Regions from separate parts of the Streptomyces sp. NPDC047043 genome, predicted to be linked through region 1. Evidence: riboswitches for the same ligand, from Rfam matches in the RefSeq annotation. Region 1 holds a riboswitch; each other region holds the start of a gene.
What was found. Region 1 has a riboswitch for thiamine pyrophosphate ahead of thiO (glycine oxidase ThiO). Riboswitches for the same ligand answer to the same signal wherever they lie in the genome.
Positions count from the first base shown of each region.

Region 1 (10,387 bases):
GCGATACCGGGCCTGTTCACCGCCGGTGGCTGGTCGCACCCCGGTGGCGGGCTGCCGCACGCGGGCATGTCGGGCGCGCTGGTGGCGGGGCTGGTCGTGGAGGGGCCGGAGTTCCGGGGCTCTCAGTGAGCGCCTGCCGCTGAGGGGTCCTCAGAAGGAGGGGCCTCAGAAGCGGTACTGCTCGTCGTACCCGGCGCCGCCCTGCTGCTGTTGCTGCTGTCCGTTGCCCTGGTACGGATACGGCTGCTCCTGCGGGAGTTCGCCGCCGTAGTAGGTCTCGTCGGTGCGCTGCTGCGGGACCCAGACGCCCCCGGACGGGGTCTCGCCACCGTACGTACCGGTGGCGTACTGGTCCTGGCCGTAGGCCTGCTGGCCGTACTGCCCGTACGAGGTGTCGTAGCCGCCGCCGTAGGTCTGGGTGCCGATGTACGGGTCGGAGTAGGCGGCGTACTGCTGCTGGCCGGTGGTGTCGTAGCCGTACTGCTGCTGGTCGTAGCCGGTGTAGCCGTCGTACGCGTAGCCCTGGTCGGCGCCCTGGGCGGCCGTCGCGTACTGGCCCTGGCCGGTGTTCGCGTCGGCGGCGGCCGCGTATGCGGAGTCGCTGTATATGCCGTAGGAGCCGGTGTCGTCGGGCAGCGGCTGCGGCTCGTACACCGCGGTGGACTCGGCGGCCGCGGGCCGGGCGGGGGCGAAGACGTCGTCGCGGTCGTACTCGTCGTCCTGGCCGTAGGCCACGCTGTCGCGGTGGTACGAGCCTGTGTCGCCGTAACCGCCTTCGCCCGGCTCGAGGTCGGAGACCTCCAGCGTCGGGTCCTGGCGGTCGGGCTCACCGCGGCCGCGCTTGCTGCCGCCGAGGCCCGAGCGGCTGACCGCCCAGCCGGAGGCGAAGCCGCGGCGGAACGACAGCGTGACGTAGGTCTGGCCGACCGCGAAGGCGGCCGCGCCCAGGCCGATGACGATCACTGAGGGGATCAGCACACCGACCACGACGCCGAGGAAGCCGACGAAGGCGAGCAGCCGCCAGCGCAGCCGCGCCTTGTACTGCAGCAGCACTTCACCCAGCAGCCACAGCGCCACGATTCCGAACGCGATGTAGAGGACCGTCCAGCCCATGTACGCCCCTCTCCCAGTCGCCGCTACGCAGTGTGTCGTATACCCGTGCGGCCGGTCTAGGCCTGCGGGGGATGGTGCAGGCCCAGGTTCTCGTAGATTTCCAGCGTCGCCGTGGAGTTGTTGAGCGTGATGAAGTGCAGTCCGGGCACTCCCTCGGCCAGCAGCCGTGCGCAGAACTCCGTGGCGAATTCAATGCCAATGGAGCGTACAGCGGTCGGATCGTCTTTTGCTGTGAGGATCCGCTCTTTCAGGGCGGAGGGGATGTGGGCGTTGCTGAGCTGCGGCAGCCGCTCCAGCATCTTCACGCTGGTCACCGGCATGACCTCGGGGATGACGGGGGTCTCGCAGCCGGCCGCGGCGACTCGGTCACGCAGCCGCAGATAGGACTCCGGCTGGAAGAACATCTGTGTGATGGCGTAGTCGGCGCCGGCCCGGCACTTGTCGACGAAGTGGGTGACGTCCGCGTCCCAGTCGGCGGAGCGCGGGTGCATCTCCGGGAAGGCCGCGACGCCGACGCAGAAGTCGCCCGACTCCTTGATGAGACGGACGAGTTCGGCGGCGTAGGTCAGGCCCGTCGGGTGCGGCACCCAGTCGCCCATGGGGTCGCCGGGCGGGTCGCCGCGCACCGCGAGCATGTTGCGGATCCCGGCGTCGGCGTACTGGCCGATGATGTTGCGCAGCTCGGCGAGGGAGTGGTTGACCGCGGTGAGGTGGGCGACCGGGGTGAGCGTGGTGTCGGCGGCGATCTGCTCGGTCGCCTTCACCGTGCCCGCGCGGGTGGAGCCGCCCGCGCCGTACGTCACGGAGACGAAGCTGGGGGCCACGGCCTCGACCCTGCGGAGCGCGTTCCAGAGGTTCCGCTCGCCCTTCTCCGTCTTGGGAGCCCAGAACTCGAACGAGTACGTCGTCTTGCCCGTCGCGAGCATGTCGCGGACGGTGCGCGCGTGGTCAGTCCTGGTGGATGCGGTTCCGAGGGCCATACCCGCAGGTTAGCCAGGGGCAGACGGTCCCCCAACCGGACGTCGGAAATTTGCCCGATTTGTCGAGTTGTTGTCCACGCCTTGGACAAACGTGAGACGGCTGGAGGCGGTGGGCCGTCCCTACGCCTGCCGCAGGCGCTTCGTGAATTCCGCCGCCGCGGCGCCCGGGTCCTCGGCCTCCGTGATCGCGCGGACGACCACGACCCGGCGGGCGCCGGCCTCCAGCACCTCGTCGAGGTTGCCGAGGTCGATGCCGCCGATGGCGAACCAGGGGCGGTCGGTGCCGAGGGCCGCGGTGTGGCGGACCAGGTCGAGGCCGGGTGCGTGGCGGCCGGGCTTGGTGGGGGTGGGCCAGCAGGGGCCGGTGCAGAAGTAGTCGACGCCCTCCTGGACGGCGGCTGCCTCGGCTTCCGCCTCCGCGTGTGTGGAGCGGCCTATGAGGACGTCGTCGCCGAGGATCGCGCGGGCCGCGGGGACCGGGAGGTCGCCCTGGCCGAGGTGGAGTACGTCGGCGCCGGCGGCGTGCGCGACATCTGCGCGGTCGTTGACGGCGAGGAGCTTGCCGTGGCGGGCGCAGGCGTCGGCGAAGACCTCGAGGTGCTCCAGCTCCTCGGCCGCCTCCATGCCCTTGTCGCGCAGCTGCACGATGTCGACGCCGCCCGCGAGGACGGCGTCCAGGAACGCGGGCAGGTCGCCCTGCTTCCTGCGGGCGTCCGTGCAGAGGTAGAGCCGGGCGTCGGCGAGCTGGGCGCGGGCGTCGGTGCCGGACGTGACGGGCATGCGGGGTCCCCCGGTGTCGGTGGTGTACGGGCCGCGGACCGGTGCGGTCGGCCGCGACCGGGCCGTAGTGAACCACAGGCGTGGCTCGGCCATGGCCGCGGTGGACCGCGGCCGTGGCCCTCGCCGGCCACGGCCCGTACGCCGGACGGTGTTCAGTCGGCCTGTTCGGTCAGGCCTGTTCGGATCAGACGGCGAGCGCCTGGGCCCGGCGCTTCACCTCCGTGCCGCGATTCTCGCTGAGCGCCTGCGCGGGGGTGCCGGGCAGGCTGTCGTCGGGGGTGAAGAGCCACTCCAGCATCTCTTCGTCGGAGAAGCCGTCGTCCCGCAGGAGCGTCAGGGTCCCGGTCAGGCCCTTGACGACCTTCTGCTCGGCCCCGTCGATGAAGGCGGCGGGGACGTGCAGCGCGCGGTTCTCGCCGCGGCGTACGGCGATGAGCTGGCCCTCCTTGACCAGCTGCCGCACACGCGTCACCTCGACATCGAGCATCTCTGCGATGTCGGGGAGGGTGAGCCAGGCGGGGACGAGAGCATCGATCTTTGCGTCAATCTCGGTCACGGAACAAGCCTGCCATCCCGCACTGACAGTCGGAAGCCGGGAGGGCCCGACCTGCGCTTTCGCGCTACGCCGTGGCCGCCTTCAAGGGCCGTGCCGGATCGGCCAGCAGCGCCGGATCCATCGGCGTGCCCGCCTCGATCAGGCGCCTGCCCTGCGCCAGGTCCCGCGGGCGGCCCACCGCCAGCAGGGCGACGAGGCGGTTCTCACGGAGCCAGCAGACGGACCAGGCGGGGCCGGAGGGGTCGCCGCGCCACAGGGTCGTGTCGGCGGAGGTGTGGTGGCCGGCGTACTGGACGAAGCGGCCGAACTGCTCGGACCAGAAGTAGGGGACGGGGTCGTAGACCGCGAGGGGCTCATCGGTGGCCTCGCCGATGATGTTCGCGGCGACCGTGCGCGGGCCCTGGAGGGCGTTGTCCCAGTGGTGGACCAGCAGGCGCTCGCCATACCTTCCCGAAGGGAAGGATGCGCAGTCGCCGACGGCGTACACGTCCGGTGCCGAGGTGCGCAGGTGGTCGTCGGCCACGACCTCGCGGTGCGCCCCGAGGTCGATGCCGGAGTCGGCGAGCCAGGCCGTGGCGGGGCGCGCGCCGATGCCGACCACGACCGCGCCCGCGGGCAGCCGGGCGCCGTCGTCGAGGACGACCTCGCCGGGTTCGACGCGCTCCACGCGCGCGTGTGTCCGCAGCGAGGCGCCGGCGTCGGCGTACCAGCCGGTCATCGGCGCCGCCACCTCGGCGGGCAGTGCGCCCGCGAGCGGCCGGTCGGCGGCCTCGACGACCGTCACCGTGCAGCCCGCCTCGCGCGCGGCGGTGGCGAACTCGGCGCCGATCCAGCCCGCGCCGACGACCACGATGTCGTGCTGCCGGGCGAGCACGGGCCGCAGCCGCTCGGCGTCGTCCAGGGTGCGCAGCAGATGCACGCCGGGCACGCCCTCGGCGCCGGGCAGCCGGATCGGTTCGGCGCCGGTGGCGAGGACCAGGACGTCGTACGGGACGGGCCCGGCCTCGGTGTCCAGTTCGTGCTCGCCGGGGCGCACGCCCAGTGCCTCGCGCCCCAGCTGCAGCTCGATGCCGAGCGACTCGAAGTCGACGTCGAAGGCGGAGCCCTCGGACTTGCCGAGCAGGACGGCCTTGGACAGCGGCGGCCGGTCGTACGGCTGGTGGGGCTCGGCGCCGATCAGGGTGACGGTGCCGGTGAAGCCCTGTTCGCGCAGGGCGACGGCGGTCTGCACACCGGCCATTCCCGCGCCGACGACGACCACGCGCCGCCCCGGTGACGTGCTCGCTTCCCGTGTCTGCTCGCTCACCTGATCACCATAGACAACTGACAAATTGTCAGTCAGGAGTCGTGCGCCGTGACCTGCTGCACAAGGGCCGGCTCAGGCGTCGGCGACCTGCTCCACCACGCTCGTCCCGCTGCCCGGCTGCGACTCCCACTCCCAGGTCTCCTCCAGCCTCACGCGTCCGTCCGGCAGCTCCACCACCGTCGACACGCAGTGCCCCGAGGACGTCGTCCCGTCGTGCTTGAGCTGCACATACCGGAAGTCCAGCCGGTCACCCGACCGAGTACCCACCAGATGCCCGCGTACGACGTCGCCGCCCGCGTACTCGGCCCAGATCTCGCCGTCCTTCTCGTGGTACGTGAAGCGGGTACGGGTACCCACCTGACCTGGGGCCTGGTCGGCGACGGGCGCGAGGACGAGGCCGTCCAGCGAGCGGGGCATGACAGGAGGCTCCCTTACAGAGGCGTCGGGGGTCGGGCTAGGGTGGCCAACGTACAAGCACTCGCGGGAGCCCGGACGCACCGGGCTGAGAGGGAGGCTGGCGGCCTCCGACCGTACGAACCTGATCCGGGTCATGCCGGCGAAGGGAGGGGCTGGACGCCCATGTCGTCACGTACGTCAGACGTCCTCGTCATCGGGGGCGGAATCATCGGCCTGGTCACGGCCTGGCGCGCCGCGCAGCGCGGGTTCGCCGCGGCCGTCGTGGACCCCGAACCGGGCGGCGGGGCCGCCCAGGTGGCCGCCGGGATGCTGGCCGCGGTCACCGAGCTGCACTACGGCGAGCAGACCCTGCTCGGCCTGAATCTCGCCTCGGCCCGCCGCTACCCGGACTTCGCGGCCGAGCTCACCGAGGTCACCGGGCTCGACCTCGGCTACCGCCGGTGCGGCACGCTCGCCGTCGCGCTGGATGCCGACGACCGCGCCCACCTGCGCGAACTGCACGCCCTGCAGCGGCAGTCGGGCCTGGAGTCCGAGTGGCTGTCGGGGCGCGACTGCCGGCGCCTGGAGCCGATGCTCGCGCCGGGCGTGCGCGGGGGGCTCAGGGTCGACGGCGACCACCAGATCGACCCGCGTCGCCTGGCGCGCGCGCTCGTGGCCGCGTGCGAGCGGGCCGGCGTCGTCTTCCACCGGGTGTGGGCCGAGCGTTTCCACGTCGTACGGGACCGGGCAGCCGGTGTCACCACGGCGGACGGCGCCGAGCTGGGCGCGGGCCAGGTGGTGCTGGCCGCGGGCAGCCTCAGCGGGCGGCTGCCGGGCGTCCCGCACGATGCACTGCCACCCGTGCGACCGGTGAAGGGGCAGGTGCTGCGGCTGACCGTGCCGCAGCGGTTCGCGCCCTTCCTGAGCCGCACCGTGCGCGCCGTCGTACGCGGCAGCCATGTCTACCTGGTGCCGCGCGAGAACGGCGAGCTGGTGATCGGCGCGACCAGCGAGGAGCTGGGCTGGGACACCACGGTCACCGCGGGCGGGGTGTACGAGCTGCTGCGCGACGCGCACGAACTCGTCCCCGGGATCACCGAACTGCCCCTGACGGAGACACGCGCGGGCCTGCGCCCCGGCTCCCCCGACAACGCCCCGCTGCTCGGCCCGACGGAACTGCCCGGCCTGCTGCTGGCCACCGGCCACTACCGCAACGGTGTGCTGCTCACGCCGGTCACCGGCGACGCCATGGCGCATGCCCTGGCCACCGGTGAACTCCCGGACGAGGCCCGCCCGTTCACCCCGAAGCGCTTCGCGCGCGTGGAGCAGCCCGCATGAACATCTCCGTCAACGGAGAGCCCCGGGAGTTCGCCCCCGGCACGGCTCTCGACACCGTCGTGCACACGCTGACCCCGGCCCCCTCCGGAGTGGCCGCCGCCCTGAACGAAACCGTCGTCCCGCGCGCGCAGTGGCCGTCGACGTCCCTGACCGACGGGGACCGCGTCGAGGTCCTCACCGCCGTCCAAGGAGGCTGAACCATGGCCGACGACCCCCTTGTCATCGGCGGTACGTCCTTCACGTCCCGCCTGATCATGGGCACCGGCGGTGCCCCCAGCCTCGAGGTGCTGGAGCGGGCGCTCATCGCCTCCGGCACCGAGCTGACCACGGTCGCGATGCGGCGCGTGGACCCCTCGGTGCACGGTTCCGTTCTGTCCGTCCTGGAGAAGCTCGGCATCCAGGTGCTGCCGAACACGGCCGGCTGCTTCACCGCAGGAGAAGCCGTGCTCACCGCCCGTCTCGCCCGCGAGGCCCTCGGCACCGACCTGATCAAGCTCGAGGTCATCGCCGACGAGCGCACCCTTCTGCCCGACCCGATCGAGCTGCTGGACGCCGCCGAGACCCTGGTCGACGACGGCTTCACCGTGCTGCCGTACACGAACGACGACCCCGTGCTGGCGCGCAAGCTGGAGGACGTCGGCTGTGCGGCGATCATGCCGCTGGGCTCGCCGATCGGCTCCGGGCTCGGCATCCGCAATCCGCACAACTTCCAGCTGATCACCGAGCACGCGCGCGTGCCGGTGATTCTGGACGCGGGTGCCGGTACGGCGTCGGACGCGGCGCTCGCCATGGAGCTGGGGTGCGCGGGTGTGATGCTCGCCTCGGCCGTGACGCGGGCGCAGGAGCCGCAGCTGATGGCCGAGGCCATGAAGCACGCGGTGGACGCGGGCCGGCTGGCGTTCCGGGCGGGCCGCATCCCTCGCCGCCACTTCGCCGAGGCGTCCTCGCCCCACGAGGGGCGCGCGCACCTGGATCCCGAGCGCCCCGCGTTCTGAACGGACGTTCGAAAAGATCCGGAAGTCGGTGCGACGTCCGTCACAGCTCGGCTGCAGTACCGCCCCGATCCCGCAGGAACCAACGGCCCTGTCAGTCGCGGCTCGTACACTCACCTGCGTGGATACGACCCTTCAGGACCCTCTGGTCGGGCAGGTGCTCGACGGGCGCTATCGCGTGGACGCGCGGATCGCGGTCGGCGGGATGGCCACGGTCTACCGGGCCCTGGACACCCGCCTCGACCGCGTGCTCGCGCTCAAGGTGATGCACCCGACGCTTGCGGCCGACGGCTCCTTCGTCGAGCGGTTCATCCGGGAGGCCAAGTCGGTCGCGCGCCTCGCGCACCCGAACGTGGTGCAGGTCTTCGACCAGGGCACCGACGGGTCGTACGTCTATCTCGCCATGGAGTACGTCGCCGGGTGCACCCTGCGTGACGTGCTGCGCGAGCGCGGGGCGCTGCAGCCGCGCGCCGCCCTGGACATCCTCGAGCCGGTGCTCGCCGCGCTGGGCGCCGCGCACCGCGCCGGGTTCGTGCACCGGGACATGAAGCCGGAGAACGTGCTGATAGGGGACGACGGCCGGGTCAAGGTCGCCGACTTCGGCCTCGTACGTTCCGTGGACACGGTCACCAGCACGACCGACACCGTCCTCGGCACGGTCTCCTACCTCGCGCCGGAGCAGATCGAGCACGGCACGGCCGATCCCCGGGTCGACGTGTACGCGTGCGGTGTCGTCCTCTACGAGATGCTGACCGGCGACCGGCCGCACGCCGGGGACTCCCCCGCCACCGTCCTGTACAAGCACATCCACGAGGACGTCCCGCCCCCGTCGGGCGCCGTGCCGGGGCTGCCGTACGAGCTGGACGAGCTGGTCGCCACGGCCACCGCGCGCACCCCCGACATCCGTCCGTACGACGCGGTGGCGCTGCTCGCGCAGGCCCGCGAGGCGCGTGCCGCGCTCAGCGCCGACCAGCTGGACGCGATGCCGCCGCAGGCGCTCGCGCCGGAGCACCTGGACATCTCCGAGGACCGTACGAGCGTCATCCCGCGCGCGCTGACGCTGCCGCGGCTGCTGCCGGTCAACGAGGACGAGCCGGAGCCCGCGCTGCACCGCACCAGCCGGCTGGAGTCACCCCCGCCACCGCCCCCGCGGCGGCGCGGTGCGCGCTCCCGGCGCGGTCCGCTCGCGATCGTCGCCGCCGTGCTGCTGATCCTCGGTGTCGGCACGGGCGTGTGGTACATCAACTCCGGCCAGTTCACCAAGGTCCCGCCGGTGCTGGCGAAGACCCAGACGCAGGCCACGCAGCAGCTGCAGAAGGCCGGTCTTGACCTCGGGTCGGTCAAGCACGCCTACAGCGACACGGTGAAGCGCGGCACGGTCATCACCTCGGACCCGGCGCCCGGCTCCCGTATCCGCGACAACGCCTCGGTGTCGCTCACCATCTCCGACGGCCCGCAGACGGTGAAGGTGCCCGACCTGAAGGGCTACCGCCTGGACAAGGCACGGACCCAGCTGAAGGGGGCCGGCCTCGAACCGGGCATGATCACCCGTGAGTTCAGCGACGACGTGCCCAAGGGCTTCGTGATCTCCACGGACCCCGAGGCGGGCACCACGCGGCGCGGCGGCTCGGCGATCGCACTGAACGTCAGCAAGGGCAGCCCGGTGGACGTCCCGGACGTCACCGGCGAGGACCTGGAGGACGCGAAGGCCGACCTGGAGGACGCAGGCCTGAAGGTGAACGTCGCCGCCGAGCGGGTCAACTCGGAGTACGACAAGGGCCAGGTCGCCCAGCAGACACCCGAGGGCGACAGCCAGGCCGCCGACGGCGACACGGTCACACTGACCCTGTCCAAGGGCCCGGAGATGGTCGAGGTCCCGGACGTCACCGGCGACAGCGTGGACGACGCGAAGAATGCGCTGGAGGACGCCGGCTTCCAGGTGGACGAGGACCGCGGTCTGCTGGGCCTGTTCGGCGACACGGTCAAGAGCCAGTCCGTGGAGGGCGGGGAGACGGCGCCCAAGGGGTCGACGATCACCATCAAGATCCGGTGATCCGCGCGGGCGCTCGACCCGAGATCCGGTGCCGGAGCAGGTCGTACCGCATGACACCCTGAACGGGTGAAGAGCCAGCACCTTGCCCCCTCCCGCAACCCCGTCGGCGGCCACGTCCCCGTGGCCGGCGGCCTCCACTCCGTCGGCCTGTCCTACGCCCACGACCTGAAGGCCGAGACCGTGCAGGTCTTCGTCGCCAACCCGCGCGGCTGGGCCACGCCCGCCGGCAATCCGCGGCAGGACGAGGAGTTCCGCGCGGTGTGCGAGGCCGAGTCGATTCCGGCGTACGTCCATGCCCCGTATCTGATCAACTTCGGCTCGCACACCGAGGCGACCGTGGAGAAGTCGGTGGAGTCGCTGCGGCACTCGCTGCGCCGCGGGCGGGAGATCGGGGCGCTCGGCGTGGTGGTGCACACCGGCAGCGCGACCGGCGGCCGGGAGCGGTCCGTGGCCCTGAAGCAGGTACGGCAGTACATGCTGCCGCTGCTCGACGAGCTGACCCACGACGACGACCCGTTCCTGCTGCTGGAGTCGACGGCCGGGCAGGGCGCCTCGCTCTGCTCGCGGACCTGGGACTTCGGGCCGTACTTCGAGGCGCTGGACGCCCATCCGAAGCTGGGCGTCTGCCTGGACACCTGCCACATCTTCGCGGCCGGGCACGACCTGACCGGGCCGAGCGGCATGCACCAGACCCTCGATCTGCTGGTGGACACGGTCGGCGAGGGCCGGCTGAAGCTGATCCACGCCAACGACTCCAAGGACGTGGTCGGCGCGCACAAGGACCGGCACGAGAACATCGGCGCAGGTCACATCGGCGAGGACCCGTTCCGGGCGCTGATGACCCACCCCGCGACCGAGGGCGTACCGCTCGTC
Region 1 covers NZ_JBEYVO010000002.1:197,883-208,269, forward strand. The annotation lists gene ABZ880_RS03955 (NAD(P)/FAD-dependent oxidoreductase) at 1-129, shown strand, start outside; gene ABZ880_RS03960 (hypothetical protein) at 166-1,113, opposite strand; gene metF (methylenetetrahydrofolate reductase [NAD(P)H]) at 1,170-2,093, opposite strand; gene thiE (thiamine phosphate synthase) at 2,214-2,873, opposite strand; gene ABZ880_RS03975 (Rv2175c family DNA-binding protein) at 3,058-3,429, opposite strand; gene ABZ880_RS03980 (FAD-dependent oxidoreductase) at 3,494-4,735, opposite strand; gene ABZ880_RS03985 (hypothetical protein) at 4,808-5,152, opposite strand; TPP riboswitch at 5,206-5,317, shown strand; gene thiO (glycine oxidase ThiO) at 5,315-6,469, shown strand; gene thiS (sulfur carrier protein ThiS) at 6,466-6,666, shown strand; gene ABZ880_RS04000 (thiazole synthase) at 6,670-7,464, shown strand; gene pknB (Stk1 family PASTA domain-containing Ser/Thr kinase) at 7,583-9,514, shown strand; gene ABZ880_RS04010 (deoxyribonuclease IV) at 9,581-10,387, shown strand, end outside.

Region 2 (10,229 bases), on a different contig from region 1:
CCGGACTGGCCCTCCCCACGGCGTACCACCTGCTGCGCACCCTCGTGCACGAGGGCTATCTGCATCGAGACAAGGGGCTGTTCTTCCTCGGTGAAGCCGCAGTGCGGCTGAGCAGCAACGGAGCCGAGCAGAAACGTCGCAGCGTGATCGTCGACGCACTCGCCCACTGGCGGGACGCGATCGGAGTGCCCGTGTACTACGCCCTGTACCGGGACGGCGAGATCGACGTCAGGTGTGTCTCCGACACCCCGGGCAACCCGGCGGTCGAGGAGTGGGCCGACTTCCGCGAGACGGCGCACGCACACGCGATCGGGCAGTGCCTGCTGTCCCAGCTGGACGACGAGGCCCGCCGCGACCACCTCGACCGGTACCCCGTGCAGTCCATCACCCCGTACACGGTGCGTGACAACCACACCATGCTCCGTCGGCTGGATCGGATGCGGCGCATGGAACCGGTCACGGAGCGGCAGGAGTACGCGCTGGGGACGGTGTGCGCGGCGATTCCGATCACCGTGGGCACCACGGCCGCGACGATGGCCATTTCACTGCCTTCTCATCAGGCCGATCGGCTGCTTTCCGCGGCCCAGCAGTTGCAGAGCGAAGTGGGACGACTGCTGGGATCGCTCGCGATCTCTATCAGTATCTGAAAACTCACTCCTTGTGATCTCCCGTGTACGTTCAGCAAGATGCCACCAGTGTCAGGGATCATTCCCAGCCAGTCGGCTTCACAATGACGGGGTAGGCGATGCGCGAGTCCGTACAGGCAGAGGTCATGATGAGCTTCCTCGTCTCCGAGGAGCTCTCCTTCCGCATCCCGGTGGAACTGCGTTACGAGACCTGCGATCCCTATGCCGTACGGCTGACCTTCCATCTCCCCGGTGATGCCCCGGTGACCTGGGCGTTCGGTCGCGAGCTGCTGATCGACGGGGTCGGCAGGCCGTGCGGAGAGGGCGATGTACGGGTCTCGCCCGCCGAACCCGACTCGCTGGGCGAGGTCCTGATCCGGCTTCAGGTCGGCTGCGACCAGGCGCTGTTCCGCTCTTCGACGGCGCCGCTCATCGCCTTCCTCGACCGCACCGACAAGCTGGTGCCGCTCGGTCAGGAGGGCTCCCTCGCGGACTTCGACGCCCACCTCGACGAGGCGCTGGACCGCATCCTGGCGGAGGAGCAGAGCGCGGGCTGAAACGGCAGCGGCATGGCGAGAAGTCGGTGGAACGCTTCAGCGCGGGCGCGGGGGTGTGCAGTAACGCTTCTCCGCGGGCCGGCCGGGCGGCCACCGGACCCTCTTCTCGGGTGTCTGGGCGGCCGTCGGACGCCTTTTTCGGTTGCCCGGGCGGCAGTTGTCGGACCGCTTCCACTCGCGCGCCCCGGCGGCGCACGTGCCGTTCGCCTCAGCGCTTGCGGCGGCGGCCGTGCCCCGTGCGCGTCTGAGCCTGAGCCGGCGCCGTGACGGGCACCGCAGCGGCCTGCTCGGGCCCCGGACGGTCGGCCGCGACCACCAGCGCCGCGAGCAGCGTTGTGACCGGCACGGAGGCGACCAGGCCGATCGAGCCCACCAGGGTGCGCACGATCTCCTCCGCGACCAACTCGCTGTTGGCGACCGCCCCCACGCTGCTCTGCGCGATGGAGAACAGCAGCAGCAACGGCAGCGCGGCGCCCGCATAGGCGAGGACCAGCGTGTTGACGACGGACGCGATGTGGTCGCGGCCGATGCGGATGCCCGCCCGGTACAGTCCCCGCCAGCCCATCGACGGATTGGCCTCGTGCAGCTCCCAGACGGCCGACGTCTGTGTGACCGTGACGTCGTCGAGGACACCGAGCGAGCCGATGATGACGCCCGCGAGCAGCAGACCGCTCATGTCGATCGACGGATACAGGCCATGGATCAGACCGGTGTTGTCGTCCGTGTTGCCGGTGAGGGCGGCCCAGCCGATGAACCCCGACCCCAGGAAGCCGATCAGCACCAGCGAGAGCAGCGTGCCCAGCACGGCCACAGACGTACGGGCAGACAGCCCGTGGCACATATAGAGGGCGATCAGCATGATGGCGCTCGACCCGATCACCGCCACGAGCAGCGGATTCGAGCCCTGCAGAACTGCGGGCAGGATGAAGAAGGTGAGCACCAGGAAGCTGATGGCGAGCGCGACCAGCGCCATGACGCCACGCATCCGGCCCACCACCACGACGGCGAGCGCGAAGATACCGGCGAGCAGTGCCATCGGGAACCTGCGGCTCACGTCGGTGACCGAGTACTGCAGGTCCTTGGGCGCCGAGGGTTCGTAGGCGACCACGACCTTCTCACCCTCGTGCAGTTGCCGTGACTGGTCGGGCTGCACGATCTCGGTGAAGGTACGGCCCTTGTCCTTGCCGGTGTCGACGCGGATCGTCGCCTTCTTGCAGGTGCCGTTCGCCTCCTGCTTCGCGGAGGAGCCTTCGGCGGTGGAGGTGTCGCCGGTCGGGGTCTCGCCCGAGGCGTTGACCGACTTGCAGCTCACGCTCGCGACCTTGGTGACGGTCGCCTGCTGGGTCTGCCGGTCGAAGCCCACTCCGGTGCGCTCGTGCGGCGGAGCGCCACCGGGCCACAGCACCGCGAGCCCGACCACGACGGCCGCGGCGAACGGGATGAGGATCGCCGCGATGACCTTGCGCAGGTGCTTGGAGACCGGAGCCGCCGGACCGTGGCTGTGACTGTGCCCGTGCCCGCCGCCAGAGCCGGGGTCGGGACCGTGTCCATGGTCGCCGTGATCGTGCTCGTGTCCGCCGTCCGACCGGGGCCCGTGACCGTGGTCGGATCCATGCCTGTGTCCGGACTCGTAGTGCTGTCCCGAATCGTGATCGTGTGTGCCGTCGAAATCGCCGCCGTATCTGCGGCTGTCGGCACGGCCGTTGCCGTGTCCGGGGCCGTTGCCGTAGCCGGGCCGGCGGGGCGGCTCCGGTGGTGGGTACGGGGGCTGATGTGTCGTGGTCACCGCCCGATCATCGCAAGAACGACAGGGGCCCCCTGTTCACCGCGCCCGAATTGACGCTAGCGTGGAGGCACCTTTGCACACGCGGGAGCTCGGAGCACCGGGCTGAGAGGGCGCTGACCTCCGTCCCAGCGATGTTTCACGTGGAACATCACCGAAGTCGAGTGATGTTCCCCACGAAACGTCGGCAGACGGAAACCGCTGCGTCGACCGCCGAACCTGTTACCGGGTAATGCCGGCGTAGGGAGTAGGTCTCATGACCAACAAGGACGCACGCACGCCTGCCTCCAGCCAGGACGAACAGCCCATCGCGGGTGAAAAGTCCCAGGAGGCCGGGAAGTCCATCGGCTGGCACAAGGCGTATGTCGAGGGTTCACGCCCCGATCTGCACGTGCCTGTCCGTCAGGTGCACCTCACCAACGGGCAGTCGGTGACGCTGTACGACACGTCGGGCCCGTACACCGATCCGCTCGTCGACACCGACGTCCGCAGGGGGCTCGCCCCGCTGCGGGAGAACTGGATCATCGCTCGCGGCGACACCGAGGAGTACGCGGGCCGCCCCGTCCGTCCCGAGGACGACGGGATCAAGCACACCTCGCCGCGAGGTGGTCTGCGCAACCTCGACGCGGTCTTCCCGGGGCGGCCGCGCCAGCCGCGCCGGAGCCGCGACGGCAAGGCGGTCACGCAGCTCGCGTACGCGCGCCGCGGTGAGATCACGCCCGAGATGGAGTTCGTGGCCGTCCGCGAGAACGTGTCCCCCGAGGTGGTCCGCGAGGAGATCGCGGCAGGGCGCGCGGTGCTGCCGGCGAACGTCAACCACCCGGAGATCGAGCCGATGATCATCGGCAAGCGGTTCCTGGTGAAGGTCAACGCCAACATCGGCAACTCCGCGGTCACTTCCTCCATCGAGGAGGAGGTCGAGAAGATGACCTGGGCCACCCGCTGGGGTGCCGACACGGTCATGGACCTGTCCACCGGCCGCAACATCCACACCACCCGCGAGTGGGTGCTGCGCAACTCCCCCGTCCCCATCGGGACGGTGCCGCTCTATCAGGCACTCGAGAAGGTCGACGGCCGCGCCGAGGAGCTGACCTGGGAGATCTACAAGGACACGGTCATCGAGCAGGCCGAGCAGGGCGTGGACTACATGACCGTCCACGCAGGCGTCCGCCTGCCGTTCGTCCCGCTCACCGCGAACCGCAAGACCGGCATCGTCTCGCGCGGCGGCTCGATCATGGCGGCGTGGTGCCTCGCGCACCACAAGGAGTCGTTCCTGTACGAGAACTTCGAGGAACTCTGCGAGATCCTCGCCGCCTACGACGTCACGTACTCGCTGGGCGACGGCCTCAGGCCGGGTTCGATCGCGGACGCCAACGACGAGGCGCAGTTCGCGGAGTTGAGGACTCTCGGGGAACTCAACACGATCGCCAAGCGTTTCAACGTACAGACCATGATCGAGGGCCCGGGACACGTCCCGATGCACAAGATCAAGGAGAACATCGACCTTCAGCAGGAGATCTGCGATGAAGCTCCGTTCTATACGCTCGGCCCGCTGACGACGGACGTCGCGCCCGCGTACGACCACATCACCTCCGGCATCGGCGCCGCGATGATCGCCTGGTGGGGCACGGCGATGCTCTGCTACGTCACGCCCAAGGAGCACCTGGGCCTGCCCAACCGGGACGACGTCAAGACCGGCGTCATCACCTACAAGATCGCCGCCCACGCGGCCGACCTCGCCAAGGGGCACCCCGGTGCTCAGGAGTGGGACGACGCGCTGTCCGACGCCCGCTTCGAGTTCCGGTGGGAGGACCAGTTCAACCTCGCCCTGGACCCGGACACGGCACGGGAGTTCCACGACGAGACGCTCCCCGCGGAGCCGGCCAAGACCGCCCACTTCTGCTCGATGTGCGGGCCGAAGTTCTGCTCGATGAAGATCTCCCACGACATCCGCCGTGAGCACGGCGGGAGCCAGCAGGAGATCGAGGAGGGCATGGCCCAGAAGTCGAAGGAGTTCGCGGCGGCCGGCAACAGGGTGTACCTGCCCATCGCGAACTGACCCAGGGCAGCCGAGAGGGCTCGCGCCCCCGAACCGTCCTGGACTCGGGGAGGCGGCGCGGACCCGGGTGTTCGACTTGCGCTCCCCCGGCGGACCCTCACGGGCCTCCCTGTTGCGGAGGGCGCAAGCCGAGCGTTACTCCGGCTGGTGTTCCGGGCCTCCGAAGTCCGGGCTGGTGTAGTCCGGGCTCGTGAAGCTCGGGCGCGGGCCGGGGGCCGGGCCGTCGTCCGGGCTGCTGAAGCCCGGGCGGTTGTAGCCGAGGTGCGGGATGCGGCTCGGCGCCGGCGGTGTCGTGCTGTGCAGTACCGCCGCGGCGCCGGGGTCGGCGAGTGCCTCCCGGAGGAACGGCAGGACGCCGCGTTCCAGAAGCGCCTCGCGCCAGGCTTCCCTGGCTCGGGCGACCTCCCCGCTCAACTCCCCGTACGGCCCTGCTTCGAGCGAGGGCCTGTTGCGCAGGGCGGTGAGCAGCAGCCCGACGGCGGCGACGAGGATCGCGGCCGCGGTCATCGCGCCGAACACCCATCCGGCGGTGATCATGGTCTTGCCGAACACCTGCTTGGAGTCGAGCGACTTGATGATGTAGCCGACGAGCAGGAAGATCACCGCGGCCGTGCCGGCCAGGACGGGGGTGAGGACGGCGGCGACGGCGACGGCGCCCGCACCGGCGGGCTCGGCTGCCTCGCCGAGGGTGGTGGCGAGCCCCATCGCGCCCGCACCCGACTCCGCGGAGCCGGATTCACGGGTGGACGGCGGGGTGGACGACGCCGGCTGGCGCAGTTCCTCGCGGACCTTCACGTAGTGCTGGTACTCGGTCGCCGCGGCCACCGTTATGAGTGCGGTGGCGTTCAGCGCCATGGTGCGCAGCTGTTCGGGGTTGAGCCGCTGACCTACAGCGGCCAGTTCCGGGCGGTTTGGGGCGGAGCGCAGCGCCTCATCGAGGACCCGCTCGTACTCCTGGCGGTCCTCGCTCAGCAGGTGCTGCGGAACGCTGTTCATGTGCATCCCCCGATGCTCCGTAGGGCTTGGGGCTCGCATGACAACGAGCCGTCGGGCAGAAACGGAGGGGAGCCTGCTACGGATAAGCCGATGGTAGAGCGGTGACGGCACGCGGTGACAGGGGGTTTCCGGAAATTGGGCCCTGGCCTGCGCCGTTTATCGCGATTCCTCCGTGGGGGTCGCCTGCCCTGTGAACGTTCAGATATCCAGGGGAAGTTGCTGGACCAGCAGTTTTCCGGCCATGGTCACTCCGCCGTCCATGGCGATGGCCAGACCATCGGCGTAGACGTGCGGCCCTTCGACCACGGGCCCCGCGCTGTCCTCGCCGTCCTCGGAGCCGACTTCGCCCAGCAGATACGGAATGGGGCTGTGACCGTGAACGATGCGGGCGCCGCCGTACGTATTCAGCAGGGAGCGTACGGCGTCTGCACCACCCTCGTCGCGGAAGGAGAACCGCTTGGTGAACTTGCGGAACATGTCCCAGCACTCGTCCGCGTCGTTGCGCGTGAGCGTTTCGCGGACCGTGTCGTTGACCGCCTCGATCGAGTCGCCGTAGTCGAGGTAGGCGGTGGTGTCGGAGTGGACGAGCAGATAGCCGTCGACCTCTTCGACGGCGTCGAGGCGGGCCATCCACTGGAGGTGGTGGTCCTGGAGGCGGTCCATGTCGGTCTTCTGGCCGCCGTTGAGCAGCCAGGCCGCCTGGAAGGTGGCAGTGCCCGCACCGGAGTTGACGGGGGTGTCGCCGAACCGCTTGGCGCCGAGCAGCAGCAGCTCGTGGTTGCCCATGAGGGCCTTGCAGTAGCCGCCGGCCGCGGCGGCCTCCGCGGACAGCCGCATCACGAGGTCGATGACGCCGATGCCGTCGGGACCGCGGTCGGTGAAGTCGCCGAGGAACCACAGCCGGGAGGTGCCCGCGCTCCAGTTCCCGGCGGCGTCGATGAGGCCCTGCTGCTGGAGGGCGGCCACCAGCTCGTCGAGATAGCCGTGCACGTCTCCGACGACGTACAGCGCACCCGCGCCCTCTCCTTGCTGAGGGGCCGCCAGGGACGCGGGGTCGACGCTCACCTGAAGCGTGTCACCGCGGTTGATGACGGGCAGGTCGCGCTGCGTCGGTGTGTATCCCTCCGGGACGTCTGCCGACCCGTCCAAGGGTCTGGCGACGTCGCCGGGGAGCGTGCTGTGGCCGTACGGACCGGTCTCGTGGACGTACGCAGGTACCCGGAAGTCGCGCAACGTCGCCGTCCGCTCCACCTCGGGTCCCTGACCGGCCCCCTGAGTCATCAGACCCCTCCACCATCGCGCCGCATCTGCACCGCGTCGGACTGCCTGGTCGCAGCGGCCCGCGGTGTCGTGGGCCCATCATAGGAATGCGGATCGCGCCATGTGATGACCCAGGGGTGGTGAATCGGAGCAAGAGTCCTGTTCACCGCGGCATTCGCCCCGATTGGGCAGGGCTTCGACCGCCTGCTGACAGCGCTTGTTCTATTCCTCTTCGGGTGATCGGGGAGGGCTGACCGTCGTGCGCGGCGGACGCCGCTGGGACGAGGTGCGCACGATCAGCTCCGTCGGTATCACCTGCTCGACCGGTTGGTCCGATTCGACCCCCTCGATGGCGTCGATGAGGAGCTGGACCACGGCCGTGCCGATCCGGCGCGGCTTCAGTGAGAGCGTGGTGATGGGCGGTTCGGTGTTCGCGTACACGGTGGACTCGCTGCAGCACACAAGAAGCAGGTCGTCCGGTACGCGCAGACCGTAGCGGCGGGCGGCGGCGAGCAGGTCGGTGCCGTTCGGGTCGAACAGTCCGTAGACGGCGTCGGGCCGGTCGGGCCGGGCGAGCAGCCGGTCGGCGGCGACGGCGCCCGCGCACGGGTCGTGCGCCGGGTAGGCCTCGTACACCGGGTCCTGGCCGACGCGTTCGCACCAGCGCAGGTACGCCGTGGTCGACAGATGGGTGTACGTGTCCGTCGTCGTCCCCGTGAGCAGGCCGATGCGGCGGGCGCCTGCGTCGGCCAGGTGATCGAGGATGCCGAGTACGGCGGCCTCGTGGTCGTTGTCGACCCACGCGGTGACCGGGAGCGAGCCGGCCGGGCGGCCGTCGGAGACGACCGGTAAACCCTGCCGGACCAGTTCGCTGACCACCGGGTCCTGGTCGGAGGGGTCGATGACCACCGTGCCGTCCAGTGCGACGTTCGACCACACGTCGTGGCGCGAGGTCGCGGGGAGGATCACGAGGGCGTAACCGCGGGCGAGCGCGGCCGAGGTGGCGGCGCGCGCCATCTCCGCGAAATACGCGAACTCGGTGAAGGTGAAAGGTTCATCCCCGTACGTCGTCACGGTCAGGCCGATGAGGCCGGACTTGCCGGTACGGAGGGTTCGGGCCGCCGCCGACGGGCGATAGCCCAGCCGGTCGGCGACCTCGCGGACATGGCGTCGGGTGGCGTCCGGGAGCCGGCCCTTGCCGTTGAGGGCATCGGAGACGGTTGTGATGGAGACTCCGGCGGCGGCGGCCACGTCTCTGATGCCCGCCCGGCCCGGCCGGCTGCCTCGGCGTGAGGTTTCCGCGCGGCTCACCTGGTGCTTCCCTGCTGCTGTCATGGCGAGCCGATAGTAGGGCTCATGCAGTGGGGTAGGGCGGACGCATATGCACGCGTTGACAGGCACGTTTCTGCATGGTCATTTATCGTCAACTACCTTTGAAACAAAGTCAGTTGAACGATCCAATGGTGCTACGTGACTTGTCGGCACGCATGAGCCTGCCAAGTGTCCGATGTTTCGAAGAGGTCTCAACTCACCTGGACGGGTGATGCGCGCCAGGGCGTGAGCCACCGGCGCGCAGATATATGTGATCGCGCCCCCCGATTCGTCTGCCTTGGTGCGTGATGCCCCTGATGCGCGTGTGACGGGTGGGGTGAAGCTCCCCGGCAGAGGAGGTCTGCCCTCAGCTGTACGCAGCGGCGCCGAATCCTCATAAGGTGAGCAGTATTGGAAGCCGGTGGTGGTCACGAGGAGGACTGCGGTGAGCGAGACGAGCCCCAAGCTGCGCGCCGAGCTGGAGGGTATCCCCACCTACAAGCCGGGCAAGCCCGCCGCGGCCGGTGGCCCGGTGGCCTACAAGCTGTCCTCCAACGAGAACCCCTATCCGCCGTTGCCCGGCGTGATGGAGACCGTGACGGCCGCGGCCTCGTCCTTCAACCGCTACCCGGACATGGCGTGCACGGGCCTGATGAACGAGCTGTCGGACCGCTTCGGCGTCCCGCTCACCCACCTGGCCACCGGCACCGGGTCGGTCGGCGTCGCCCAGCAGCTGATCCAGTCCACCGCCGGCCCCGGCGACGAGGTGATCTACGCCTGGCGGTCGTTCGAGGCGTACCCGATCATCACGCAGATCAGCGGCGCGACCTCGGTGCAGGTTCCGCTGACGCCGGGCGACGTGCACGACCTGGACGCGATGGCGGACGCCGTCACCGACCGGACGCGCCTGATCTTCGTCTGCAACCCGAACAACCCGACCGGCACGGTCGTGAAGCGGGCCGAGCTGGAGCGGTTCCTGGACCGCGTGCCGAGCGATGTGCTGGTCGTGCTGGACGAGGCCTACCGCGAGTTCATCCGCGACGTCGAGGTGCCGGACGGCGTGGAGCTGTACCGCGAGCAGCCGAACGTCTGCGTGCTGCGTACGTTCTCCAAGGCCTACGGCCTCGCGGGTCTGCGTGTCGGCTTCGCGATCGCCCACGAGCCGGTGGCCGCCGCGCTCCGCAAGACGGCGGTGCCGTTCGGGGTGAGCCAGCTTGCGCAGGACGCGGCGATCGCCTCCCTGCAGGCCGAGGACGAACTGCTCGGCCGGGTCGGCTCGTTGGTGTGCGAGCGGTCCCGTGTGGTCGACGGGCTGCGTGCCCAGGGCTGGACGGTGCCCGAGACCCAGGCCAACTTCGTGTGGCTGCGGCTGGGGGAGCGCACGGTCGCGTTCGCGCAGGCATGCGAGCAGCACGGCGTGGTGGTCCGGCCGTTCCCCGGCGAGGGTGTGCGCGTGACGGTCGGGGAGACCGAGGCGAACGACATCTTCCTGAAGGTGGCGGAAGGGTTCCGCAAGGAGTTCTAGGCGTCCGTGGGCCGTGGACCTAGGGCGTTTCGTTTAGATCATCGGATCGTTGGTCTGGTGTGTCGTTGAGTGATGCGCAGTGGGCGCGGATCGAGCCGTTGCTCCCGGACCG
Region 2 covers NZ_JBEYVO010000019.1:3-10,231, reverse strand. The annotation lists gene ABZ880_RS28120 (IclR family transcriptional regulator C-terminal domain-containing protein) at 1-647, shown strand, start outside; gene ABZ880_RS28115 (SsgA family sporulation/cell division regulator) at 746-1,183, shown strand; gene ABZ880_RS28110 (YibE/F family protein) at 1,392-2,969, opposite strand; TPP riboswitch at 3,041-3,230, shown strand; gene thiC (phosphomethylpyrimidine synthase ThiC) at 3,223-5,025, shown strand; gene ABZ880_RS28100 (hypothetical protein) at 5,161-6,027, opposite strand; gene ABZ880_RS28095 (metallophosphoesterase) at 6,220-7,302, opposite strand; gene ABZ880_RS28090 (LacI family DNA-binding transcriptional regulator) at 7,504-8,616, opposite strand; gene hisC (histidinol-phosphate transaminase) at 9,038-10,117, shown strand.
Region 2: linked by a shared signal. The riboswitch ahead of thiC (phosphomethylpyrimidine synthase ThiC) and the one ahead of thiO (glycine oxidase ThiO) in region 1 are both predicted to bind thiamine pyrophosphate.

Region 3 (10,387 bases), on a different contig from region 1:
TCTTACCGGCGTCCCCGCCGACGCTGCCAGGTCCACGCCCCGATGACCCCGGCCGTACACCGTCGCCGGCGGCGCCCAGCCTCGTAGCACCATGGGATGTGTCCCCACTGGCCAGGCGCGGCCGATGGCCGGGACCGGTGGGCCGGAATCCGCCGTGGGGGCCGGGTCGTCCGCCCATGCCCAGGGGGTCAGGACGGCCAGGACCAGCCCCGACAGCACTGCTCCCATCAGGCGCACGTATCGCTTCGCTCGCATGCGAGAACCGTCCCGCACCCCCGCCGATCATGGCCGGACTCTGTGGACTACTCCCCGGTTGTGGACAGCGGCGTCACCCGCTGCCTCGCGGGTCCCGTACACTTCTTCTGGCGATCCGGGTCACCGGGTCGACTTCGCACGCCCCGACACCAGGTGATCAAAAGCCGGTGTCAGCGCTCCTCGGTCCTTGTGGCACGGCGCAGGTGGGCGTCAGGCGCGGATGCCGTGCGGCATTCGCGGGACAACCGAGAAATTCAAGGAGATACGGCCATGGCCGTCGTCACGATGCGGGAGCTGCTGGAGAGCGGCGTCCACTTCGGTCACCAGACCCGTCGTTGGAACCCGAAGATGAAGCGCTTCATCTTCACGGAGCGCAACGGCATCTACATCATCGACCTGCTCCAGTCGCTGTCGTACATCGACCGCGCCTACGAGTTCGTCAAGGAGACCGTCGCCCACGGCGGCACGGTCATGTTCGTCGGCACGAAGAAGCAGGCGCAGGAGGCCATCGCGGAGCAGGCCACCCGCGTCGGCATGCCCTACGTCAACCAGCGCTGGCTGGGCGGCATGCTCACCAACTTCTCCACCGTCTACAAGCGTCTGCAGCGCCTCAAGGAGCTCGAGCAGATCGACTTCGAGGACGTCGCCGCTTCGGGTCTGACCAAGAAGGAGCTTCTCGTGCTCTCGCGCGAGAAGGCCAAGCTGGAGAAGACCCTCGGTGGTATCCGCGAGATGCAGAAGGTGCCCAGCGCCGTCTGGATCGTGGACACCAAGAAGGAGCACATCGCGGTCGGCGAGGCCCGGAAGCTCAACATCCCGGTCGTCGCCATCCTCGACACCAACTGCGACCCCGACGAGGTCGACTACAAGATCCCGGGCAACGACGACGCGATCCGCTCCGTCACCCTGCTCACCCGTGTGATCGCCGACGCCGTCGCCGAGGGCCTCATCGCCCGTTCCGGTGTCGCCGCTGGTGACAAGGGCGAGAAGGCCGCGGGCGAGCCGCTCGCCGAGTGGGAGCGCGACCTGCTCGAGGGCGAGAAGAAGGCCGACGAGGCCGAGAAGCCGGCCGAGGCCGCTGCTGAGGCCCCGGCTGCCGAGGCCCCGGCTGCTGAGGCCCCGGCTGCCGAGGCCCCCGCGGCTGAGGCTCCGGCCGCCGAGGCCCCGGCCGCGGACGCCGAGCAGGCCTGACCCGTCAGCGTCAGAGTTGACGGCGGGAGCGGGACATGAAGTCCGCTCCCGCCGTTCACCCGTAGGTCGGCGGAGTGTCAGCGGCCCCCGACTACATGGGGCCGTAGACCCCGTAGATCTTCGATCTTCCAGACTTCGAGAAAGATTCACAGACTCATGGCGAACTACACCGCCGCCGACGTCAAGAAGCTTCGTGAGCTCACCGGCGCCGGCATGATGGACTGCAAGAAGGCCCTGGACGAGGCCGACGGCAACGTCGACAAGGCCGTCGAGGCGCTGCGCATCAAGGGCCAGAAGGGCGTCGCCAAGCGCGAGGGCCGCTCCGCCGAGAACGGCGCCGTGGTCTCCGTCATCGCCGACGACAACACCTCCGGTGTCCTGGTCGAGCTGAAGTGCGAGACGGACTTCGTCGCCAAGGGCGAGAAGTTCCAGGCCGCCGCCAACCAGATCGCGCAGCACGTCGCCGCGACCTCCCCGGCCGACCTCGAGGCCCTGCTCGCCTCCGAGATCGAGGCCGGCAAGACCGTCCAGGCGTTCGTGGACGAGGCCAACGCCAACCTCGGCGAGAAGATCGTCCTGGACCGCTTCGCGCAGTTCGCCGACGGTTTCGTCTTCGCGTACATGCACCGCACCATGCCCGACCTGCCCCCGCAGATCGGTGTCCTGGTCGAGCTGGACAAGGCCGACGCCGAGCTGGCCAAGGGCGTCGCCCAGCACATCGCCGCCTTCGCGCCGAAGTACCTCTCCAAGGAGGACGTGCCGGCCGAGGTCGTCGAGTCCGAGCGCCGCGTCGCCGAGGAGACCACCCGCGCCGAGGGCAAGCCCGAGGCCGCCCTGCCGAAGATCGTCGAGGGTCGCCTCAACGGCTTCTTCAAGGACGCCACGCTGCTCGGTCAGCCGTACGCGCTCGACAACAAGAAGTCCGTCCAGAAGGTCCTGGACGAGGCCGGTGTCACCCTGAAGCGCTTCACGCGCATCAAGGTCGGCATCTGAGTCCGTGCCGCGAGCGGCGCGTCGGCCCGATAGGGTCGGGTGCAGTCGTCCGGTACGCCGTCACGCGGGCGCGTGACGGACGACAGCAGATCTGACGAGGAGGCCATTGCCGAGAATGGGTTGCGAACGACACCCCACCGGCAGTGGCCTTCTTCGTATGTGCAACACGTGAAAGAGGCGGGATCTCCATGACCACCAAGCCCCAGAAGAGCGACGACGGCAAAGTACGCGGCCGGTTTCTGCTGAAGCTGTCCGGCGAGGCCTTCTCCGGTGGCGGGGGCCTGGGTGTGGACCCCGACGTGGTGCACAAGATCGCCCGTGAGATCGCCGCCGTCGTCCGGGACGGCGCCGAGATCGCGGTCGTCATCGGCGGCGGCAACTTCTTCCGCGGCGCCGAGCTCCAGCAGCGCGGCATGGACCGGGCCCGCTCGGACTACATGGGCATGCTCGGCACCGTGATGAACTGCCTCGCCCTCCAGGACTTCCTGGAGAAGGAGGGCATCGACAGCCGGGTGCAGACCGCCATCACCATGGGCCAGGTCGCCGAGCCGTACATCCCGCTGCGTGCCGTACGACACCTGGAGAAGGGCCGCGTGGTCATCTTCGGCGCCGGTATGGGCATGCCGTACTTCTCCACCGACACCACCGCCGCCCAGCGCGCCCTGGAGATCAACGCCGAGGCGCTGCTGATGGGCAAGAACGGTGTGGACGGGGTCTACGACTCAGACCCGAAGGCCAACCCGGACGCCGTCAAGTTCGACTCCCTCGGCTACGGAGAGGTCATCACCCGCGACCTCAAGGTCGCCGACGCCACCGCCATCACGCTGTGCCGCGACAACAAGCTGCCGATCCTCGTCTTCGAGCTTCTGGCGGAGGGCAATATCGCCCGTGCCGTCAAGGGTGAGAAGATCGGCACGCTTGTGGGTGACCAGGACAGCCGGGACTGACCAGCAACACCCACGGACCCTGACCGGGGGATGGACAATGTCCTGCCGGTCGGGAACCGTGCAGGAAGAAGACGCGACGCAGCCGGCCGCCGCCCCCACGCATATGGAACAGCAGCCGGGCCTACTCAAGACACGCAGGAGCAAGTGGTGATCGAAGAGACCCTCCTCGAGGCCGAGGAGAAGATGGAGAAGGCCGTCGTGGTCGCCAAGGAGGACTTCGCCGCGATCCGCACCGGTCGTGCGCACCCGGCGATGTTCAACAAGATCGTGGCCGACTACTACGGCGCGCCGACGCCGATCAACCAGCTGGCTTCGTTCTCCGTGCCGGAGCCGCGCATGGCGGTAGTGACCCCGTTCGACAAGACGGCCCTGCGCAACATCGAGCAGGCCATCCGCGACTCCGACCTGGGCGTCAACCCGAGCAACGACGGCAACATCATCCGGGTGGTGTTCCCCGAGCTCACCGAGGAGCGCCGCCGCGACTACATCAAGGTCGCCAAGGGCAAGGCCGAGGACGCGCGCGTGTCCATCCGTTCCGTGCGCCGCAAGGCCAAGGACGCCATCGACAAGCTGATCAAGGACGGCGAGGTCGGCGAGGACGAGGGCCGCCGCGCCGAGAAGGAGCTCGACGACTCCACCCACAAGTACGTGGCGCAGGTCGACGAGCTCCTGAAGCACAAGGAAGCGGAGCTGCTCGAGGTCTGATGAACGACTCTTCCTGGGGAGCGCCGCCACACACCGGATCGCAGGCCGGGTACTGGGGGCCCACCGCGCAGGGACCTGTCCCGGGGGCTGCCCCGGCGGGTCCCGCGTACGATGCGCCTGAGGCGCAGCAGACTCGCCCCATGCCCATCGTGCCCGACGTACCCGCGTATGGCGGAGACCAGGATGACGACCGGGGGGCTGCTCGGCTGAGCGGCCCCTTGTTCCGCGACGACACGCCGCAGGCGCAGACCTACGACACGCCGCAGGCGCAGCCCCACGGGGCGGTGCCGCAGAATCCGGAGCCCATGCCCGACGCCCCACAGCCGGCGCCCCCGCCGCAGAAGAAGAGCGCGGGGCGCGACCTGGGTGCGGCCATAGGAGTGGGTGTCGGTCTCGGCGTGGTGATCATCGCGTCGTTGTTCGTCGTCAAGGCCGTCTTCGTCGGTGTGGTCGCCGTCGCCGTCGTGGTGGGTCTGTGGGAGCTGACCAGCCGGCTCCAGGAGCGCAAGGGCATCAAGGCGCCCCTGGTCCCGCTGGCGCTCGGCGGTGCGGCGATGGTCGTCGCCGGGTACGTCCGCGGCGCCGAGGGCGCGTGGGTCGCGATGGCGCTCACGGCGCTGGCAGTGCTCGTATGGCGCATGACGGAGCCGCCCGAGGGCTACCTCAAGGACGTCACGGCGGGCGTCTTCGCGGCGTTCTACGTGCCGTTCCTGGCGACCTTCGTGGCGCTGATGCTGACGGCCGACGACGGCCCCTGGCGCGTGCTGACGTTCCTGCTGCTCACCGTGGTCAGCGACACCGGCGCGTACGCCGTCGGCTGGCGCTTCGGCAAGCACAAGCTCGCCCCGCGCATCAGCCCCGGCAAGACCCGCGAGGGCCTGCTCGGTGCGGTGACGTTCGCGATGGTGGCGGGCGCGCTGTGCATGCAGTTCCTGATCGACGACGGCTCCTGGTGGCAGGGACTGCTCCTCGGCCTCGCGGTCGCGGCCAGCGCCACGCTGGGCGACCTCGGCGAGTCGATGATCAAGCGTGACCTCGGCATCAAGGACATGGGCACGCTGCTCCCGGGGCACGGCGGGATCATGGACCGCTTGGACTCGCTGCTGCCGACGGCGCCGGTCGTGTGGCTGCTGCTGGTGCTGTTCGTCGGGTCGGGCTGACGTACGTACGCCTGTGAGCCCCTGCCCTCTCGAGGGCGGGGGCTCCTCGCGTTCTTGGGCGATGGCGCGCCGGTCGGGCGAGTGGGACGATTCCGGTGTAAGCCTCCCAAGGGGGTCACGCCATGTCAGTCATCCGAGAATCGATCGACGTCGACCGCACCGCGGAAGACGTGTACGCGTATGTGATCGACCCCGCCCACCTGCCGGAGTGGCAGCTGAGCGCGGTCTCCGCGGAGCTGCTCGACGAGGGTCCGCTCCACACCGGTTCCCGAGTCCGGGTCACCCGGCGGGTCGGGCGCCGCGAGATGCCGATGACCATGGAGTTCACCGAGTACGACCCGCCGCACAGCTGGGGGCTGCGCGGCATCGACGGTCCCATCAGGGGCAACTTCCACGGTGAGGTGGAGCCCATCGACGACGGCCGCCGTGCCCGCGTGACCATGGAGCTCGACTTCGAGGGACACGGCCTCGGCAAGGTCCTGCTGCCCCTCGTCGTCCGCCCCCAGGTCCGCAAGGAGATGCCGCGCAACGAGCAGCTGCTCAAGGACAAGCTGGAGCACACCACCGCCTAGCCGGCCGCTACGAGGTGCAGACGTCCTTCAGCTCGTCGGCCGCCTTGTCGATCTCGGCGGAGTCCGGGTTCTCGCCGTTCAGGACGGCCTTGTTGTAGTCGGCGACGGCTTGGTTCAGGTTCTTCACCGCCTGGTCGACCTTGCTGTCGTCCGACTTGGCATCGATCTTGTCGAGGTTCTTCTCGATCGTGTCGATGGACTCGTCGGTCCGCGAGGGGTCGCTCGCCGCGGCCTGCCCGGCCTCGTGGATCGCCCTCAGGCTGTCGGCGATGGTGTCGTAGTTCTGCACGCAGTCCAGCGAGTTGTCCACGTCGCCGGGGTCGCAGCCAGTGACGAGTCCGGCGGTCAGCGCGGCGGCTGCCGCGGCGGTGACGAGAGTGGTGGTACGGCGGCGGCGTCGGCGGTCGGCGGCCATGGACGGTCCCTTCTGGAAGGCTCTGGTGGCGCTGTGCCCTGTGCCGACCACGATCCCGGCGTGCGGGTGCGGCCACGAGGGAACCATCACCCGGATCCGTGGTGTAGCCCGCTACACCGTCACCGAGGGGGGCCTTGATGCACGAGCCGGTCCGCGTGGGCAGCCTGAGCGAACTCCAGGAATGGCTGACCCGGCACGGAATCCCGTACGACGCGTGGGGCCGTGACGGCAGCAAGCCGGTCACGAGCCTGTGGCGGGAGATCGCGTCCGGCGAGTCATGGCTGTCGGAGGACCCGCCGCTGCGGCAGGTCGCCGTGGTCAGCGTGCGGATCGAAGCGGACGGCAAGCAGCTGACCGAGGTCGGACAGCTCATGGCCACCGGGGCCGTACGCGAGAGGAACTCCCCGCCCACGGAGAAGCTGAAGCCGGGGGAGACGGCTGTCGCCGGGGCGCTTCGGTGCGTGGCCGAAGAGCTTCGGGTGGAGGCGCGTTACGTGAAGGTCTCCGCCGAGCCGGTCTCCACCACCGTCGAGCAGGTCGACTCGCCGTCCTATCCGGGTCTGCCGACGCGGTACCTCCTGCACACGGTCGCGGCGGACGTCTCCGGCCTTCCCACCTCGGCATTCGCCACCGATGAGGCGTCGGGCAGCGATGCGGCGGTGCTCACTCACCACTGGGAATGGCATTAGCGGCGATCTGCGACACTGGTACAGCCATGCCTAAGCCCGGAGAACTCACTTTCGTCGCCCCCCGCGGAGCCAAGAAGCCGCCGCGGCATCTTGCCGATCTCACGCCTGCCGAGCGTAAGGACGTCATGTCCGAGATCGGGGAGAAGCCGTTTCGTGCCAAGCAGCTCTCGCAGCACTACTTCGCGCGGTATGCGCACGACCCGGTGGAGTGGACCGACATCCCTGCCGGTTCGCGGGAGAAGCTGCGCGAGGCGCTGCTGCCCGAGCTGATGACCGTCGTGCGGCATCTGTCGACCGACGAGGGCACCACCCGCAAGACGCTGTGGCGGCTGTTCGACGGGACGCTCGTCGAGTCGGTGCTCATGCGCTACCCGGACCGGGTGACCATGTGCATCAGCTCGCAGGCGGGGTGCGGGATGAACTGCCCGTTCTGCGCCACCGGGCAGGCGGGGCTGGACCGGAATCTGTCCTCCGCCGAGATCGTGCACCAGATCGTCGACGGGATGCGGGCGCTGCGGGACGGGGAGGTCCCGGGCGGGCCGGCCCGGCTGTCCAACATCGTGTTCATGGGCATGGGCGAGCCCCTCGCGAACTACAAGCGGGTCGTCACGGCCATCCGCTCGCTCACCGACCCCGCGCCGGACGGACTCGGGCTCTCGCAGCGTGGCATCACGGTGTCGACCGTCGGGCTGGTGCCCGCGATCCACCGGTTCGCCGACGAGGGCTTCAAGTGCCGGCTCGCCATCTCGCTGCACGCACCCGACGACGAGCTGCGCGACACCCTCGTCCCCGTCAACACGCGGTGGAAGGTGCGCGAGGTGCTCGACGCCGGGTTCGAGTACGTGGAGAAGTCCGGGCGCCGACTTTCGATCGAGTACGCGCTTATTCGCGACATCAACGACCAGGCCTGGCGCGGTGACCGGCTCGGGCGGCTGCTGCGCGGCAAGCCCGTGCATGTCAATCTCATCCCGCTCAACCCGACGCCCGGCTCCAAGTGGACGGCCTCGCGGCCCGAGGACGAGAAGGCGTTCGTCGAGGCCATCGCGGCGCACGGGGTGCCGGTGACCGTCCGGGACACGCGTGGTCAGGAGATCGACGGGGCCTGCGGTCAGCTCGCGGCCACCGAGCGGTAACCTGAAGCCCGTACGTACATCTTCATATTCCGACAGGGGAGCGCCACAGCGCTGAGAGTGCGGGAGAGTCCGCAGACCCTCTGAACCTTGCCCAGGTCATTCTGGGTAGGAAGTTCGGTCATCACTCAAGCTGTTGCGCCCTGCCCGGGAGCCGGCGGAATTCTCCGGCGGTCCCGGGCAGGGCCGCGTCTCTTCCTGGTCACCCAGGAGGAATTCAGTGCACACCAAGACGTTCGTGGCCGCGGCCGTCGGCCTTGGCCTGATCACGCTGTCCGCGTGCGGGTCGTCGTCCGGCAGCGAGGGCTCCGGCGACTCCAAGACCGTCACTCTCGTCAGCCACGACTCGTGGGCCGTCTCGAAGAGCGTCCTTGCGGACTTCGAGAAGCAGTCCGGCTACAAGGTCCACGTCCTCAAGGACGGCGACGCCGGGCAGGCCGTCAACAAGGCCATCCTCACCAAGGACAACCCGCAGGGCGACGTCTTCTTCGGCGTCGACAACACCCTGCTGTCGCGGGCGCTCGACAACGGGCTCTTCCAGTCGTACGAGGCGAAGGGCACCGATCTGGTCCTGCCGCAGTACCGGGTCGACCAGGCCAGGCACCGGGTCACGCCGATCGATTCCGGAGACATCTGCGTCAACTACGACAAGGCGTACTTCAGCAAGCACAAGCTGACCCCGCCGCAGTCCTTCGACGACCTGATCAAGCCCGCGTACAAGAATCTCCTCGTCACCGAGAACGCCGCCACCTCCTCGCCCGGCCTCGGCTTCCTGCTCGGCAGCGCCGCCGAGTACGGCGACGACGGCTGGCAGGGCTACTGGAAGAAGCTCAAGGCCAACGGCGTGAAGGTCGTCGACGGCTGGGAGCAGGCCTACAACGAGGAGTTCTCCGGGTCCGCGGGCGGCAAGAAGGCCAAGGCCGACCGGCCGCTCGTCGTCTCCTACGCCTCCTCGCCGCCCGCCGAGGTCATCTACGGCGACCCGAAGCCCAAGACCGCGCCGACCGGGGTGTCGTACGGGACCTGCTTCCGGCAGGTCGAGTACGCCGGGCTGCTCAGCAACGCCAAGAACAGCAAGGGGGGCAAGGCGTTCATCGACTTCCTGCTCACCAAGGAGTTCCAGGACGACATGCCGCTGAACATGTTCGTCTACCCGGTGCGGGAGGCCGCCCAGGTGCCGCCGGAGTTCGTGAAGTACGGGCCGCAGGCCAAGGACCCCGAGACCATGGCGCCCGACAAGATCGCCGCCAACCGTGACCAGTGGGTCAAGTCGTGGACGTCACTCGTACTGAAGTAGCCGAAGCAGCCGAAGCACCCGAAACAGCCGTCCGCGAACGGCGTTCGGGGAACGCGACGCGGCTCGGGCTCATGGCGGTGCCCGTCGCGTTCTTCGGTGTCTTCTTCGCCTGGCCCGTCGCCGCGATCGTGGCGCGCGGGCTCAAGGTGGGCGGTGCCTGGCAGTTCGGGCGGATCGTGGACGTCGTCACGCAGTCCGACATCCGGCACGTGCTGTGGTTCACCACCTGGCAGGCGCTCGCCTCCACCGCGCTCACGCTGCTGATCGCGCTCCCCGGCGCGTATGTCTGCGCGCGCTTCGAATTCCCCGGCAAGCAGGTGCTGCGGGCCGTCGTCACCGTTCCGTTCGTGCTGCCGACCGTCGTCGTCGGTACGGCTTTTCTGGCGCTCGTCGGGCGCGGGGGACTGCTCGACGAGTTGTGGGGCGTACGGCTCGACACCACCGTCTGGGCCATCCTGCTGGCCCACGTCTTCTTCAACTACGCCGTCGTCGTACGGACCGTCGGCGGGCTCTGGAGCCAGCTCGACCCGCGGCAGGAGGAGGCGGCGCGGATGCTGGGCGCATCGCCGCTCGAGGCCTGGCGGAAGGTGACCCTGCCCGCCCTCGCGCCCGCCGTGGCCGCCGCCGCGCTGATGGTCTTCCTCTTCACCTTCACCTCGTTCGGCGTGGTGCAGATCCTCGGCGGGCCGACGTTCTCGACGCTGGAGGTCGAGATCTACCGGCAGACGTCCGAGATCTTCGACCTCTCCACGGCCGCGGTCCTCACCATCGTCCAGTTCGTGGCGGTCGGCGCGATCCTCGCCGTGCACGCCCGGACCGTACGGCGGCGGGAGACCGCCCTGCGGCTGGTGGACGCGAACGTCACGGCCCGGCGGCCGCGCGGGGCGCGGGAATGGGGCCTGCTGGCCGGTGTCCTCGTCACCGTCCTCGTGCTGCTCGTCCTGCCGCTCGCCGTGCTGGTGCAACGGTCCCTGGACGCACCTGACTTCGGCTACTACCGGGCCCTCACCAACGACGACGGCGGGACCTTCCT
Region 3 covers NZ_JBEYVO010000024.1:93,772-104,158, reverse strand. The annotation lists gene ABZ880_RS33630 (M23 family metallopeptidase) at 1-255, opposite strand, end outside; gene rpsB (30S ribosomal protein S2) at 526-1,446, shown strand; gene tsf (translation elongation factor Ts) at 1,603-2,439, shown strand; gene pyrH (UMP kinase) at 2,628-3,386, shown strand; gene frr (ribosome recycling factor) at 3,534-4,091, shown strand; gene ABZ880_RS33605 (phosphatidate cytidylyltransferase) at 4,091-5,251, shown strand; gene ABZ880_RS33600 (SRPBCC family protein) at 5,374-5,823, shown strand; gene ABZ880_RS33595 (hypothetical protein) at 5,831-6,325, opposite strand; gene ABZ880_RS33590 (NUDIX domain-containing protein) at 6,376-6,927, shown strand; gene rlmN (23S rRNA (adenine(2503)-C(2))-methyltransferase RlmN) at 6,954-8,060, shown strand; TPP riboswitch at 8,085-8,190, shown strand; gene ABZ880_RS33580 (thiamine ABC transporter substrate-binding protein) at 8,278-9,354, shown strand; gene ABZ880_RS33575 (iron ABC transporter permease) at 9,426-10,387, shown strand, end outside.
Region 3: linked by a shared signal. The riboswitch ahead of ABZ880_RS33580 (thiamine ABC transporter substrate-binding protein) and the one ahead of thiO (glycine oxidase ThiO) in region 1 are both predicted to bind thiamine pyrophosphate.